DNA from 3 places in the Thioalkalivibrio thiocyanodenitrificans ARhD 1 genome. Region 3 is predicted to be linked to each of the others. Evidence: predicted binding sites of a transcription regulator. Region 3 holds the regulator's gene; each other region holds the start of a gene.
What was found. Region 3 encodes FNR, which switches genes on or off when oxygen is low (the NO sensors DNR and NnrR bind a similar motif). Its sites were predicted from a motif close to TTGATNTANATCAA; they were not measured.
Positions count from the first base shown of each region.

Region 1: THITHI_RS0114840 (DUF6455 family protein) is a predicted target of FNR. The motif match lies at 1,636-1,649, and genes of this name have one in related genera.
Region 2: THITHI_RS0106830 (TIGR01212 family radical SAM protein) is a predicted target of FNR. The motif match lies at 2,360-2,373, and genes of this name have one in related genera.

Region 1 covers NZ_KB900536.1:3,131,085-3,136,316, forward strand. Annotated here, with positions in the region: gene THITHI_RS0114830 (cytochrome b) at 1-424, opposite strand, end outside; gene THITHI_RS0114835 (YceI family protein) at 451-1,170, shown strand; gene THITHI_RS0114840 (DUF6455 family protein) at 1,204-1,563, opposite strand; gene THITHI_RS0114845 (hypothetical protein) at 2,216-2,965, shown strand; gene THITHI_RS0114850 (transglutaminase family protein) at 3,042-3,839, opposite strand; gene THITHI_RS0114855 (DUF1289 domain-containing protein) at 4,158-4,340, shown strand; gene THITHI_RS0114860 (class I SAM-dependent methyltransferase) at 4,345-5,172, opposite strand.
Region 2 covers NZ_KB900536.1:1,452,418-1,457,649, forward strand. Annotated here, with positions in the region: gene ubiV (ubiquinone anaerobic biosynthesis protein UbiV) at 1-222, opposite strand, end outside; gene ubiU (ubiquinone anaerobic biosynthesis protein UbiU) at 219-1,214, opposite strand; gene THITHI_RS0106830 (TIGR01212 family radical SAM protein) at 1,226-2,227, opposite strand; gene ubiT (ubiquinone anaerobic biosynthesis accessory factor UbiT) at 2,576-3,124, shown strand; gene THITHI_RS0106840 (alpha/beta hydrolase) at 3,219-3,902, shown strand; gene THITHI_RS0106845 (hypothetical protein) at 3,909-4,250, opposite strand; gene nosR (transcriptional regulator NosR) at 4,542-5,232, shown strand, end outside.
Region 3 covers NZ_KB900536.1:2,540,534-2,545,765, forward strand. Annotated here, with positions in the region: gene THITHI_RS0112085 (c-type cytochrome) at 1-130, opposite strand, end outside; gene yihA (ribosome biogenesis GTP-binding protein YihA/YsxC) at 379-975, shown strand; gene pip (prolyl aminopeptidase) at 1,427-2,377, shown strand; gene dtd (D-aminoacyl-tRNA deacylase) at 2,374-2,811, shown strand; gene fnr (fumarate/nitrate reduction transcriptional regulator Fnr) at 2,896-3,660, opposite strand; gene hisB (imidazoleglycerol-phosphate dehydratase HisB) at 3,825-4,418, shown strand; gene hisH (imidazole glycerol phosphate synthase subunit HisH) at 4,475-5,131, shown strand; gene hisA (1-(5-phosphoribosyl)-5-[(5-phosphoribosylamino)methylideneamino]imidazole-4-carboxamide isomerase) at 5,152-5,232, shown strand, end outside.

The sequences.
Region 1 (5,232 bases), 590 kb from region 3:
GCACGTCCTCCAGGGATTCGCTGGTGCCCACCAGACCGGGGAACCGGACCGGGCCCCACCAGTGGTCACCCAGGCCGGCCGCCGACGAGTACAGCCAGCCCGACAGTGGCATGGCGAGGAGGAGGGCATACAGGAGCCAGTGCGTGGCGTGCGCGGCGGTTCTCTCCCAGGGCGGCAGTGTGCCGGGCAGGGGAGGCGGCCGGTTGAACAGGCGCCAGCCCAGGCGCAGCAGCGCCAGGGACAGGATCATCATGCCCATGGTCTTGTGCTGGGTCACCAGTTCGAAGCGGGCACGCAGCCCTTCGGTGTTGCCGATGCGCCATGCCCAGGTGTACTGGAAAAGGATCAGCGCCACGATCACCCAGTGGAACAACTGGCTGACCAGGCCGTAGCTGCGCGCGGTATTGCGAAGCGGTATGCCCACCGGCGTGGCTCCCGGGAGAATGTCCCATGTCCACTATAGACCGCGTGATCCAGACTGTGTTGCCGATGGCCGCCGCGGCGGTCCTGCTGGCGGCCTGCCAGGCGGTGCCGCAGCCGCCTCCCGGCGTCGCGGAGAGCCGTCCCGCCGACGCCGCGGATCTCCATCTCCCCGAGGGCCGCACGTACCGTGTCTCCCGAGAGGATTCTGAACTTCGTATCGTGCTGTTTCCCGCGGGCCCGCTGGCGCGCTTCGGTCATCCCCACGTGATCGGCGGGACGGTGATCGAAGGGACGATCGTACTGGCGGAGGACCCGGGTGATTCCGGGCTGCGCCTGGAGGTCGATGTGCCGGCCCTGCAGGTGGACCTGCCCGGGTGGCGCATGGCGGAGGGCTTCGAGGCGGAACTGGCGCAGTCGGACATCGACGCTACGCGGCGCAACATGCTCTCGGAACAGGTGCTCGACGCGCGCGCCCATCCGGTGGTGGTGATCGAGTCCATCGGGTTGCGCGGCCCCGTCTGGCAGCCGGACATGGAGGTCCGCATCACCCTGCGGGGCGTTGCACGTGAACTCACGGTGCCGGTGGCGCTGAATGTGACGCCCGAACGCCTGAGCGCCACGGGCCGGTTCGTGATACGGCAGAGCGATTTCGGCATCGAGCCGTTCAGTGTCGCGGGAGGGCGGTTGCAGGTGGCCGACGAACTGCTGATCCGATTCCGTATCCGGGCGGAAGCGGATCCACCCTGATTACCGACATCGTTCGCCCGGAGGGCCGGGCCCCTACTCCTGTTTCTCCCTGTCGCGCAGGGCCTGCAGATCTTCATAGTTCGCGCAGTAGGCGGCCACGGATTCCGGCTGTTCCTGCTCCAGCGCCTGGTCGCAGCGGGTCGATTCCGGACATCGGGCGCAGGCGCGCATGTGCCGTTCCGCGTCAACGATGGGTTGTTCGTGCAGGTAGCGGTTGGGATCCATGCCCAGCATCCGCATCAGCCGGTGCAGGCGCAATTGTTCGAGGCGGTGTGCCAACCGGGCGCGGAAGCGCTCGCCTTCGCGCAGGTTGCGCATGATTGCCCAGGACAGCAGGACGACGAACAGGCCCAGCGCGAAGACCACCGCCAAAAGGGTCAGCCAACTGTACATTCCGGGATCCTCTTGGCCCGCGGGCCGTCATCTGCCTGATCATCCACCATAGTGCAGGCTGCCGGTCACGCCATGACCGGGATCAAGGAAAACGGAGCCATCCCGGGATGGGGCGGGTCCTTGTCTCTCGCCCACCCTGCTGCAGGGCCGGTCCGGGATATCCGGGGGCCGGTCAGGCCGTGCATGGTTGCGCGCACGCCGTGTTGCCCGTCAGCAACATGGCTTTTCCCTGTACCCACAGACACTTGAGTCATCACGACGGCGACGTGTTGCCAATCGATGACATCACGTGACGGCAGGTTTCATGGGGTTCCATGGAAAGCCTGTAGTCACGCAGTGACACGTCGGTCGTTGCCGGCGATCACGCCGGGTGGTCTTCAATCCAGTGTTTCCCTGGAAAAACAATCGCTTGAGGTGGTCCCATCCGTGCTGGCATCCGCCTTGCAGGCATGTCGATGTGCCTCGAAAGGGATCACGGAGGCAGTGTCTTGCTTCGCCTCGTCTCCGGCATGCGCCAGCGCACGGGGGCTCCAGGCGTGGTCACCCCATGCGGCCGGCAGGCGTTCGGGATGAACCCGAGCCGGTTGCAGGCTCTGCGTATGTGCACACAGTCGAGTCATCCGCAGAGTAAACATGTTCCAGGAGGTCAATCATGCCTATCAAGAAGACGAAACTCCCGTTGATCGGGGCCACGGGCGCCCTGGCGCTCATCCTCGCCGGCGGGCAGGGAGTCGCCGGGTTCGCCGACGGCCCCGAGGCCCGGATGCATTCCTCTCCCATCATCCTGGCGCAGGTGACGTCCTCCGCCGAGGCCACCGCGGCTGCGTCAGCCACTGCCGGCGCCGATGCCACTGCAACCGCCGATGCCACTGCTTCTGCCACTGCCGGGGCCGATGCCACTGCGGCTGCTGAAGCGGGTGCCGCCGCCACTGCCGGTGCGGATGCGGCGGGTGCCGCCGAAGCGAGTGCTTCCGCCAGCGCCTCAGCCGCCGCAGATGCGGCCGGTACAGCCGCCGATGCGTCCGCCGCCGCGGAAGCCGTCGCGTCGGGGGTATCGGACAGCATCGACGCGTCAGACATGGCCACCGGCGCACAGAGCAGTGCCTCTGCTTCAGCCGAGGCATCTTCGATCGGCGGCGCAGTCGATGCCGACGCAGACGCCCTCCCGGAGTCCGGTGGTGACACGGTGGCCGATGGCGATGCGGATCCGGAGTCCGGTGGTGACACGGCGGCCGATGGCGATGCGGATCCGGATGCCGGCAGTGACACGGTGGCCGATGCCGACGCCGGCCTGGAGGCCGGTGGTACGACAGCGGCTGATGACGACGTGACGGACGCCGGTTCCATTGAAGCCGAAGCCGATGGCGGCGCGGCGCAGGCGGCCTCTGCCGGTATCCGGTAATCCTCGGGGAGGGCGCGCGGGGCCGGTTCCCGCTCCGACATGCCGGAGTGTGGCAACCGGCTTCCGGTGCGTGACCTCATGCGCCGGGGGATGAAATCTCGTCGACGGAGACTTCCATCCTGGAAGGGATGACCGGAGGGCCGAACTGGTTGAACACGGGCACGTCCGCGGCGTCACGGCCGTAGGCGAGGCAGACACGTCCTCCATGCATGGATGTGCGGGTGGGGTCGAAGGTGAACCAGCGATCGCCCACGAAGGCCTCGAACCACGCATGCAGGTCCATGGGCTCCAGGCCATGCAGGTAACCCACCACCTGTCGAGCCGGAATGGTCAGGCTTCGACACAAGGCGATCCCCAGGTGCGCGAAGTCGCGGCACACGCCGTTGCCGCGTGCCAGCGCTTCGGCGGCGGACACGGGCGTGGGGTCGGAGTCGATCAGGTAGACCAGGTTCGCATGTATCCAGTCGGAAATGGCCGCCGCCTGGTCATAGCCGGGTGCGCGGCCATCCACGATCTCACCGGCCAGGCTGGCAAGCCTGTCCGATTCGCAGTAACGGCTGGGCGCCAGATACATCATGGCATGATCGGGCAGATCTTCCACCGGGACGAAGGCCGCCCCGGGCGCCTGATCAACGCCGGCCGGCACCTGGACATCCGATCGGACTTCCACGCGGAATGTTCCCGGCGGCGCCATCAGTCGCTGACACAGATTGCCGTACATGTCCGTGTACTCCGTGACCGGCATCGCGGGCCATACGGCGTATCGGTCCCGGGCCACCCACTGGCGCGCATCGCTGCGCGGCCTGAGCAGGAGCAGCATGGGGCTCGCCAGTTCGAATTCCATCTCCAGATCACAACCCACCCGCAGCCACATGCATCGACCCCCAACAGCAGTTCCCGTGATGGGAATTGCCCGTACGCACAGTCTAACGTATGACGTGGGCGTTCAGTGACGGGCCGGGGCCTTACCCCCGCCCGTGTCCCGGTCCTGGCGGGACGGGCCGCAGCCGGCCGTCCGATCGATTTCGATCCGGCGGGTGCAGGCCCGGATGCCGGATGGAGATCGGGGTGGAGTTCCCGCTAGAATGACGCGCCATCGCCTTGCGCACCGTATCCCTGCCGGATGTCTGTCCGGTATGTCGGACGCCGTGCAGTGGGGCGGTGGTCAGCCCACTGTGAAGAGGACCGGACCTTGGCCAAGGACATTCAAAGCCCCTGCGTCGACATCTGCCAGCTCAAGTCGGATATCTGCGTCGGCTGCGGGCGCGTGACCGATGAGATCCGGCGCTGGCATGGCATGAAGCGCAAGGAGAAGATGCTGGTGGTTCAGCGGGCCCGCGAGCGCCTGAAGAAGGTCAACCGCTCGCGTACCTGAGGCGTCACCCGCGGCGCGCAAGCACGAGCCGTGCGCGCGGTTCGTGCACGAGCTCTCCGGACGGCGAGGCCCGCAGGAAGGCCCGCCGGACATCGTCCACGAACCGCGCCCCGCGTGACAGCACCAGCGGGCGCAGCGGGCCGGAAAGGGTCATCGCCTCCCAGAATGCCTCGGCACTTTCGTGACGCATGGCATGCCCCCGTGTCTCGTCACGCAGCACGTCACCCCCGGCCGCGCGAAGCGCGTCCTGCACAGTTCCCTCCCAGGCGCGGTTCCGCGGCGCGAGCCGCGCCTCCAGGATCCGGCGCACCGTGGCGAACGGTCCCTCCGGCTCCAGGTCGCCCGGCCAGAACACGACGCTCAGGACGCCGCCCGGCGCCAGGGCCTGCATCCAGGCCGCGAGCGCCCGTTCGGGATGCGGGAGCAGTTGCAGGACGAAGCAGGAGAGCACGCCCGCGCAGGGCCGCGGCCAGGCGTCGGTCCGGGTGCCGTCGTCCCGGCGTACCGTGACGCGCGGCAGGTCATGTATACGGCGGGCCGCGTTGCGGCACATGCCTGCCGCGGGGTCGAGGCCCAGGATGTCGTGTCCGGGCAGGGCCTCGGCGAGCAGGCGCAACTCGAGCCCGGCGCCGCAACCGGGCGCCACCACTATGCCCGGGTCCGGCGAGGCTTCCCGCAAGGCCGCCACCGCATCCTCGATCCATGGCCGGAAGCGCGGCTCGAAATAGGACACGTAGCCGTCGGCCGCCTCGTCCCAGGCGCGGATCAGGCATTGCTGTCCATGCGCGTCGGGATCACGCGGCGCGGGACTGTCCTCCGGGTCTCGTTTCATGGCCTGCATCCTATACGGCACCGAACTCACCGCAAAGCCGCCATCCCCGGATTGACAGTG
Region 2 (5,232 bases), 1.1 Mb from region 3:
CGCCTCCAGGAGCGCCAGTGACGAGAGCACCACCGACTTGCCGGCGGCGGCAAGGGATTCGCCCAGTGCCAGCCAGTCATCGAAGCGCAGTTCACGTCGCTTGGAACAGACGGTTTCGCCCAGGTAGACGATGTCCACCGGCCAGTCGGCCACGGCCTCGTAGAAGGCCAGCACCCGCTCCCGGGGCCAGAAGTACTGCAACGGTCCCAGCGCGAGCTTCATTGCCATGCCCTGTGAAAGGCGCCCAGGGTGTGGGTGCGTCCCTCGGCCATGTCGGCGAGCGCGGCGGTCCACTCCGGAAGGGGAACGAAGAGTTCCGGGTCCGCCTGGCAGGCATCCAGCGCCTCACGCATCACCCGGGTCACGCGGCCCACGTAGGCGGGGCTGCGCTGGCGTCCCTCCAGCTTGATGGCCCGCACGCCCAGGTTGAACAGCTCCGGCAGGATATCCAGGGTGCTCAGGCTGGTGGGTTCCTCGATGGCATAGAAGACCTGGTCACGAACCTTGAATCGGCCTTTGCATACCACCGGGTAACCGGCGCTCTCGCCCGGGCCGAAGGTGTCGATGAGCACACCGTTCAGGCGCGCCTCGCGTCCCGTCGGGGTCTCCTGCCAACGGACCGCATGGGCGGGCGAACACACGCCGCAGGAGTTGGGGGATTCCCCGGTGGCATAGGACGAGAGCATGCAGCGCCCCTCCACCATCACGCACAGGCTGCCGAAACCGAACACCTCCACGTCCACCCCGCAGCCGTCAATCACCTGCGCCACCTGCCTGATCGACAGCACCCGGGGCAGTACCGCCCGCCGGATGCCGTAGCGCTCGCGGTAGAACTCGAGTGCATCGCTGGTGGTGGCCGAGGCCTGCACCGAAAGATGCAGGGGCAGATCCGGGTGATGGTCGACCGCATAGCGCATGAGCCCCATGTCGGCCACGATCAGGGCATCCACACCTTCGGCCGCGGCGATGTCCACCACCTCGGTGGAGGATGCCCAGCCATCGGGCTGCGGATAGGTGTTCAGGGCCATGAACACCTTGACGCCCGACGCCCGGGCATACGCGATTCCCCGACGCAGTGTGTTGACGTCGAAGTTGAGCCCCGGGAAGTTACGCGCATTGCTGCGCCCCTTCAGGCCCACGTAGACGGCATCGGCGCCGTTGTCCACCGCGGCCCGCAGCGCGGGCAGTCCGCCCGCCGGACAGACCAGTTCCATGGGTCGGGTCGTCATAGGCTGGATACCTCGTGATTCGTGAATTCCGAAGGCCGGTTGAGGCGCGATCCCTGCCGGGTGCCGCGCCGCGCGAGCTCGGCCTCAATGGCATTGAGTACCTGCCACTTGCCGCTGCACCACTGCGGCGCCAGCAGCAGCGGGGCACGGGCGGTGGCCGTGAGTCGGTGGAAGATCACCTCGGGCGGCGTCATCTCGATCAGGTCGGCGGCCGTGGCCACGTAGGCCTCCCGCGACCAGGGACGGTACGCGCCGGCCCGCCAGTCCTGGGCGAGCCGGGTGCCACGCACCACGTGCAGGGGATGCAGCTTGATCCCCTCTGTACCGGCCTCCAGCACACGTGTCAGGGTTTCGCGGGCGTGACCATCGGTTTCCCCCGGCAGGCCGATGATCAGGTGGGTGCACACATCGAGACCCCGGGCATGGGCGCGGTGCACCGCATCCAGATACTCGCCGAAACCGTGTCCCCGGTTGACCCGCGCCAGGGTTTCATCGAAGGCGGATTGCAGGCCCAGCTCCAGCCAGATTGCGTGGCCACGGTCCCGGTAGGCCGCCAGCAGATCCAGCACCCGGTCCGGTACGCAATCGGGGCGGGTGCCGATGGCCAGACCGAGGACCCCGGGCTGCGCCAGGGCCTCGTCGTACAGGGCCCGCAAACGCTCCAGTTCCGCGTAGGTGTTGGTGTAGGCCTGGAAGTAAGCCAGGTAGTGCCGCGCACCGGTGCGCCGGGCGATCACCGCACGGCCCGAGGCCAGCTGCCGAGCCACGGCACCGCCGTCATACCCATGGGGAGAGAAACTGGCATTGTTGCAGAAGGTGCAGCCCCCGCGCCCGCGGGTGCCGTCCATGTTCGGGCAGACAAAGCCCGCGCTCACGGTGAGCTTGTGTACCCGTGTACCGTGGCGTACCCGAAGCGCGGCACCCAGGGTATGGATCCGATCGGTCAGCGCCATGGCGTCATGCCGGTCGCCCCGGAACCCGGATGGGGCCGGCGACATCGATGCAACGCTTGCCGGAGCGCGCATTGCCCGTCATGGTGTGCCTGCATTGATCCGCACTGAACATTTGATCCACTCTAATGGTCGGGTTCCTGATCCCGGCCATTCCAACCCGTCGGGCATACACCCGCCATGACTTCGATCAACTGAACCCGGGGCAACCTGCGGGCCGCGTCACTGAACCGGCCGCTTTGGGTGCATCATTGCAGGCGCAGGTGCCATCGTTCACGAGACACACGACACCGCGCGGGGCAGCCCCGGCAACTCGGCACTTGTGCGCGCCCCCCCGGATACAGCAGACTGCCGGGCGTCGGCAAAGTCGTCACGGCACTGATGAGGCGTCACTCCATGCAGCCACCCATACCCCTGAGCAGCCGTGCCCTGGCACTGCCCGTGGACACGGCGCTGCGTGTCCTTCCGGATGCGCTGCACACGCGATTCTTCTCTATCCTGATCAACCACTTGCTGAAGGGGCAAGCCCTCGCGGACGAACTCGGACCGCTGGAGAACAAGCGCATCTGCCTGTCGGTGGCCGACACCGGCAACGAGATCGCATTTCTGGTCCGCGCCAACCGGACGCACGCCTATCGTTGCCGGGATGACCGGGACTGGGACGTGCGCATTCGGGGCCGTCTGCGGGATTTCTGGCGCCTGGCGGCGCGCATCGAGGATCCGGACACCCTGTTCTTCCACCGGGATCTGGAACTGGAGGGCGAAACCGAGGCGGGGCTTTATCTCAAGAACCTGCTGGACGGGATGGAGTTCGACTGGGAGGGCCATGTACGGGCGGTGCTGGGTTCCGGGCCAGGCGGCGTGCTGATCGCGGCCGTACGCCGGGCAGGACTGGACCGCATGGCGCAGCGCCCGGGTATTCCGCCAGCCGTTACCCGCCGGTGAGGCCGACGCCCACCCCGGTTGCGTCGTGTCAAGGCACGCCGGTGCGGAGATCGGGCATAATCCCACCATCCCCGGAGCCCTTACAGGAGTGCGCATGAACAGGGAGCAGGAAGACCTCATCGAGCTGTACACCCGCCCGGAACTGGTAGCCTGCACCGTCTGGCTGCACGGACTCGGCGTGAACGCCACGGACATGGACGCCATCATCACCAACATGCAGAAGTCACGCGAACTGGGCCTGCATTACCTGGCGCCCAACGCGCCTCTGCGGCGCATCACCGTCAACAGGGGGCAACCCATGCGGGCCTGGTTCGACGTGACAGGGGATCCTGCGGAGGTGCCCGAGGACCGTGCCGGCATCGAGGAGAGTGCCCAGCGCATCACGGCGCTGCTGGATAAGGAACGGGCGCGCGGTATCGTATCGGAACACACGGTGATTGGCGGCTTCTCCCAAGGGGCATCACTTGCGCTGCACACGGCGCTGCGCTACCCGCACCGCCTGGGCGGGGTCATCGTGCTTTCCGGTGAACTGGTGCTGGCAGACAGCCTGTCCGGGGAGCGCCATCCCGCCAACGCTGACCTGCCCATCCTGATGATGCATGGCGCCGACGACGAGACCGTCCCCCTGGAGGACGCACGCCGCAGCCGGGACCGGCTGCGGGAACTGGGTCATGCAGTGGACTGGCACGAGTTTCCCATGGGCCACACGGTCTGTCCGGAGGAGATCGATATCCTCGATCAGTGGACCTGCCGCATCCTCGAGCCGGCGCGCGTATGAATCCCTTCAGACGAAATCGCGGTTCGGCAGCAGCCAGTTCACATCCGGCCGGTGCCCAGCCTTCACGGCGCTCTGATACCCCTCGGTAAAACCGTGAAGCACGTCGTCGAGCGCCTCCTCGCGAGAGCTGTAGCGCCCGGTCTCGGACACCACGGGCGAAGCCATCCCCGGCGTCTGCAGGTAATGGCTCTGCTCCATCTCGATCCATTGCTCTCCCACCACCCGGTAGAGGCGTACCCGGATCATCTCGGGGATACCCTCCAGCGAGAAGGCGTACTCATCCACCAGCCGCCTGGCCCAGTCGATCCCGGACCGCCTGAAAATGTCCCTGCCGACGTCGTCACTCACCCTCTCGCTCCCATGTCACAGGTGAAGTTACAGTTTATATGCATCTTTCCGGACAATGCTTGACCAGAATCAAGGCCGCCATGCATGTGCGCTGATTACGATGATCGCATGTTTGATACGCGGCGTCGCCATGACTCCGACACCGCCCCGAGGGAAACAGATGTCCCGCAGCCGTCTTTCCAGATTCTCCGCCACGGGCCGTGGCTGTCGTGCCGGTGCGAACCTCATGTCCTCCATCGCCGCCATACAGGTTGGAGCACCCCTTTCGGACAGCGCCAGAGGCCCACAGGCATGTTCCTGAAATGGCTGCCCACCTGGCTGTGCCTGGTGCTGCTCCTGATGGCCACGGGGGCACCCGCAGGAGCCGATTGGGAGCGATTCTTCGCGGAAGCGGATCGCCTCGGGGAACCCGCCGGGGATCCGCCGGCCCGGGCCGTCTACCGGGGTGAAGAGCAGATCGGGCTGCTGTTCGAGACCAACGACGTGGCCCCCATCCCCGCCTACTCGGGTGAGCCCGTGAACATGCTGGTGGCCCTGGACATGACCGGCATGATCGTCGGCGTGCGTGTCCTTGAGCACAGCGAACCCATCATGCTGGTGGGCATCCCGGAACAGCGCCTGGTGGACTTCGCCAACCAGTATCTGACGCGCACCATCAAGGATCGGGTGCGTGTCGGCATCTCACCGCGCCAGCGCGAGGGATACCAGTACGTGGACGCCGTCTCCGGGGCCACGGTCACGGTGGTGGTCATGGGCGAAGGCATTATGCGCAGCGCCCGGCGCATCGCCCTGGCCCACGGCCTGGTCGACCCCGCCGCACTGGCCGTCCGGGAACCGGCCAGCGTGCGCGAGGACGTGTTCGAACCCGCCACCTGGAACGAGCTGCTCGAAGCAGGCGCCGTCGGACGCCTGGATCTGACCCGCGGCGAGGTGGACGAGGCATTCATCGGCACCGAGGCCGAGGGCCGGGAGACCGCCCCAC
Region 3 (5,232 bases):
CCGCGCCATGGCAGGCGGCGCAGGCGCCGGACAGTTCCTGGCCGCGGTTCGGATCACCGGCATCCGCCAGCAGGGGGGCGGACATGGACAGTCCGAGGGCGGCAAGCGCAATCAGGGCATACGTCTTCATCGTGGATTTACTCCTGAACACCATCAAAACAGGGAAGGATCGACCCGGCCGGCCTGCCGGATCCGGGCGAACCCGGCAGGCCGCTCACGCGCGCCGGATCAGTCTCGGTTCGGCTGGCTGAAAACCCCGGCGGCATCCATGACCATTGACCGGGGCCTTGTGGTTGTCGAAAAATGGCGCACTGTATATCACAAATCACCCGTACCCGCAAAAGCACGAGGGGCGCTGCCCCGGGTCTGGAGCAGCCCTTGAATCCCTTCTACCGACAGGCCCGGTATCTCATCAGCGCCTCGCGCATCCAGGGGCTTCCGCCCGACGAGGGTCGGGAGGTGGCCTTCGCCGGCCGGTCCAATGCCGGCAAGTCCAGCGCCATCAACGTGTTATGCGACCAGAAGGCGCTCGCCCGCACCAGCAAGACGCCCGGCCGAACGCAGATGATCAACTTTTTTGCCCTGGACGACCGGCGCCGTCTGGTGGATCTGCCGGGCTACGGTTACGCGAAGGTGCCGGCCGCCATGCGCGCGGCCTGGCAGCGGCTCATGTCGCGCTATCTGGGTGAGCGGCAAAGCCTGGCGGGGCTGGTGGTGGTGATGGATATCCGTCGTCCGCTGACGGCACAGGACTGGGAGATGCTCGGCTGGGCTGCCGAGCGGCATCTGCCCGTGCATGTTCTGCTGACCAAGGCCGACAAACTGCGCCGGGGTCCGGCCATGGATACCGCCCGGGCAGTGGCCGACGCCCTGGGCGAGGCCGGTATCGAGGCGACCGTCCAGCCATTCTCCGCCCTCAGGCGCGAGGGGGTGGACGATGCCCACGGCATCCTCGATGCATGGCTGGGAATCTGACGGGCAAAAAAAACCCCGGCACCTTCCTGGCGCCGGGGCCAGGCCATCCTGGCCCATTGGTGATATGAAGCTCCCTGGTGACGTCCTGCCACGACCGGACGCCGGCGTCCTGCCGATGACTGTCCGGGTCTCCTGGACCCTCCCTCCGTGGCTTCCATGAAGATGATCCGCCATCCGCCATACCCGCGAAAGCCGGAGAAACCGGGTAATTGTGAGGTTGGTCCACATTTGGTTGTAGGATTCCGCCTACGCTCGCGCCGGGGTGAGCCCGGATCGGCTCCTGTCCGGCCACCGCTTGCCACGGGGCGTGGCGGCGCAGCCCGTCGGGTGGTCGGCGTCACGGGGTGGTGAGATGTAGGGGTTCGAGAGGCTATGATGGAGATCCCTTGCCGGTTCGAAGGCGAAACTCTGCCTTCGGGCGGGACGATCATCCCTGTTGCCGGAATCAGCCATGAAGAGCCTCTATCCGCCCATCGAACCGCACCGCGTCGAAACCCTGGCGGTGGATGACATCCACCGCTTGCATCTGGAGACCTGCGGCAACGCCGGCGGCCTCCCCGTGGTGTTCCTCCATGGCGGTCCCGGGTCCGGGTGCGAGCCCTGGCACCGGCGTTTCTTCGATCCCGCCCGCTACCGGATCGTGCTGTTCGACCAGCGGGGATGCGGGCACTCCCGGCCGCATGCGGCGCTCGAGGGCAACACCACGGCGCACCTGGTGGCGGACATGGAGTGCATCCGGGAGCACCTGGGCATCGATCGCTGGGTGGTCTTCGGGGGTTCCTGGGGTTCCACCCTGGCGCTGGCCTATGCAGAGGCCCATCCCGAGCGGGTGCTGGGGCTGGTGCTGCGGGGCATCTTCCTGTGCCGCCCCCGGGACATCCGCTGGTTCTACCAGGACGGTGCCGGCCGGCTGTTTCCGGACTACTGGGACGACTACCTGGCGCCCATTCCCGAGGCGGAGCGCGATGACATGGTCGCCGCCTACTACCGGCGCCTGACGGGGCAGGACGAGGTGGCCCGGATGGCGGCGGCCAAGGCGTGGTCGGAGTGGGAGGGTCGCACGGCCACCCTGCTGCCCAACCCGTCGGTGGTTGCCCATTTCCAGGATCCCCACGTGGCGCTCAGCCTGGCCCGGATCGAGTGTCACTACTTCATGAACGATGCCTTCCTGGAACCGGATCAACTGTTGCGCGACGCCCATCGCCTGGCGGATATCCCCGGCACCATCGTGCATGGCCGCTACGACGTGGTGTGTCCCCTGGATCAGGCCCACGCCCTGCATCGGGTCTGGCCCCGGGCCGGGTTCGAGATCATCGCCGATGCCGGACATTCCGCCGGCGAGCCGGGGATCGTGGACGCCCTGATCCGGGCCACCGATGCATTGGCGGAGCGCCTGGCTTGATCGGCCTGTTGCAGCGGGTGACCGGGGCGTCGGTGCGGGTGGAAGGCGAAACGGTGGGCGAGATCGGTCCGGGTGTGCTGGCACTGGTGGGGGTGCGGCGGGGCGATACCGGGGCGCGGGCGGAGCGCCTGCTGGAACGGATCCTGGGTTACCGGATGTTCGAGGATGGGGCCGGGCGCATGAACCTCAGCCTGCGCGACGTCGGAGGCGGCCTGCTGCTGGTGCCCCAGTTCACCCTGGCCGCCGACACCCGCAAAGGCATGCGGGCCAGTTTCACGCCCGCCGCAGACCCGGACACCGGGCGCATGCTCTTCGAGGCGCTGGTGGCGCGGGCCCGCGAGGTGTATCCCGGGGTGGCCGCCGGGCGCTTTGGCGCGCACATGCAGGTGAGTCTCGTGAACGACGGCCCGGTCACGTTCTGGATCGAGGGGTGAGGAAGGCGATTCAAGATTTAAAATTCAAAGTTCAAAAGGAAGGGCCTCCCTCTTGAATCTTGAATTTTGAACTTTGAATCGCCTTTATCCGCGATGCTTGTCCGAGTGGGGTTCGTCCACGCTCTGGGCGCCGGCCACCTGGTGCATGCGGTCCATGTCCAGGATCTCCACCAGCTTGCGGTCCACGGACAGCAGGCCGCTCTCCTGGAACCGGGTGAACAGCCGGCTGACCGTCTCCACCGCCAGACCCAGGTAGTTGGCGATGTCGTTGCGTGACATGGTCAGGTTGAACTCCTGGCGGGAGAAACCCCGTTCCCCGAAGCGGCTGGACAGGCTCAACAGGAAGGCGGCCAGCCGCGCGTCGGAGGATTTCTTGGCCAGAAGGGTCATCAGGTGCTCGTCGGTCTGGATCTCCCGACTCATGATGCGAAACAGCTGCCGCTGGAGACCAGGCACCCTGCCGGAGAGCTCCTCCAGGCGGTCGAAGGGGATCTCGCACACGGAAGTGGTCTCCAGCGCGCGCGCGGCGCACGGGTGTGTCCCCTCGCTGATGGCGTCCAGGCCCAGGAGTTCTCCGGGCAGGTGAAAGCCGGTGACCTGCTCCTGGCCGTCGTCGCTCAGGGCCGAGGTCTTGACCGAGCCTGAGCGCACCGCATAGAGCGCCTCCATGCGGTCGCCGGGACGGTACAGGTAGTCGCCCCGGTGCAGGGGCCGGCGCCGGTTGATGATCTTCTCCAGGGACTCGAGCTCCTCATTGGTGATACCCATGGGAATGCACAGGTCGTGGAGGCTGCAAGCGCTGCAGGCCTGCTTGAGTCCGTGAAGGTCGACGATATTCGAGGATGGCATTCGCTCGGTTCCCGTGGCTTGGGGCGGCGCAACGGCAGCCGCATACTCAAGATACCCGAGCCTTGACATCCCCACAACCTGTCCCGGAGTGATAGGGCGTGTAAGCACAGGCGCCTGTGCTATGATGACAACCCGTTACAATCCTGCGGATTTCCTGCATCACCATGTCCAAGCGAATCGCCGAGGTCTCCCGCGATACCCTGGAAACCCGGATCCGGGCCCGGGTCAATCTGGATGGCCAGGGCCGGGGCCAGTTCAGCACGGGCGTACCCTTCCTGGAGCACATGCTGGACCAGGTGGCCCGGCACGGGGTCATGGACCTCGAGATCGACGCCGAAGGGGACCTGCACATCGATGCCCACCACACGGTGGAGGACATCGGAATCACCCTGGGTCAGGCCATGGCGAAGGCGCTGGGCGACAGGAAGGGCATCCGCCGCTACGGGCACGCCTACGTGCCCCTGGACGAGGCGCTGTCCCGCGTGGTGGTGGATTTCTCCGGCCGTCCCGGCCTGGAATACCACGTGGATTATCCCCGGGCGCGCATCGGCGAGTTCGATGTGGACCTGTTCGGCGAGTTCTTCCAGGGCTTCGTCAATCATGCTGCCGTGACGCTGCATATCGACAATCTGCGCGGGCAGAACGCCCATCATGTGGCGGAGACCGTCTTCAAGGCCTTCGGCCGGGCGCTGCGCATGGCGGCGGAAGCGGACCCGCGTATCCCGGGGGCCACGCCCTCCACCAAGGGCAGCCTCTGAGAGGGCCCGCACGGACTCATCCATCCAGTCATCGCAGATTCCCGGATCCTCGCAGAATGAACACCGTGGCAGTGGTCGATTACGGCATGGGCAACGTGCGCTCCGTGGTCAAGGCGCTGGAGCACGTGGCGCCGGCAGGTACCCGCGTATCGCTGACCGACAGCCCCGAGGTGATTCTGGATGCCGAACGGGTGGTCTTTCCGGGCCAGGGGGCCGCACGGGACTGCATGGCCGCGTTGACCGCCCGGGGGCTCGACGAGGCGCTGCGCCGCACCGCCGCTGATCGCCCCTTTCTCGGCGTCTGCATGGGCATGCAGGTGCTGGTGGACTATAGTGAGGAGAATGGTGGCACCCGGTGTCTGGGCGTGCTCCCGGGCCAGGTGCGATTTTTCGGAGAGGATCTGCAGGAGGCCGGGGGTGGCCCCCGGCTGAAGATTCCCCACATGGGCTGGAACCAGGTGCATCAGATCATGGAACATCCCCTGTGGCGCGATATCGCCCAGGACAGCCGCTTCTATTTCGTGCACAGCTATCATCTGCAGGCCGGCGATCCAGCCCTGGTGGCGGCCACCACCGAGTATGGCATTCGTTTTACGTCGGCCATCGCAAGGGACAACATCTTCGCCATTCAGTGCCATCCCGAGAAGAGTGCGGCCCCGGGGCTCACCCTGCTCAGGAATTTCATGCGCTGGGATGGCAAGGGGTCATCATGACTTTCGTGGGAGAAACAGGCATGTTGGTGATACCGGCCATTGACCTCAAGGACGGCAAGTGCGTGCGTCTGCGTCAGGGCAAGATGGATGATGCGACCGTT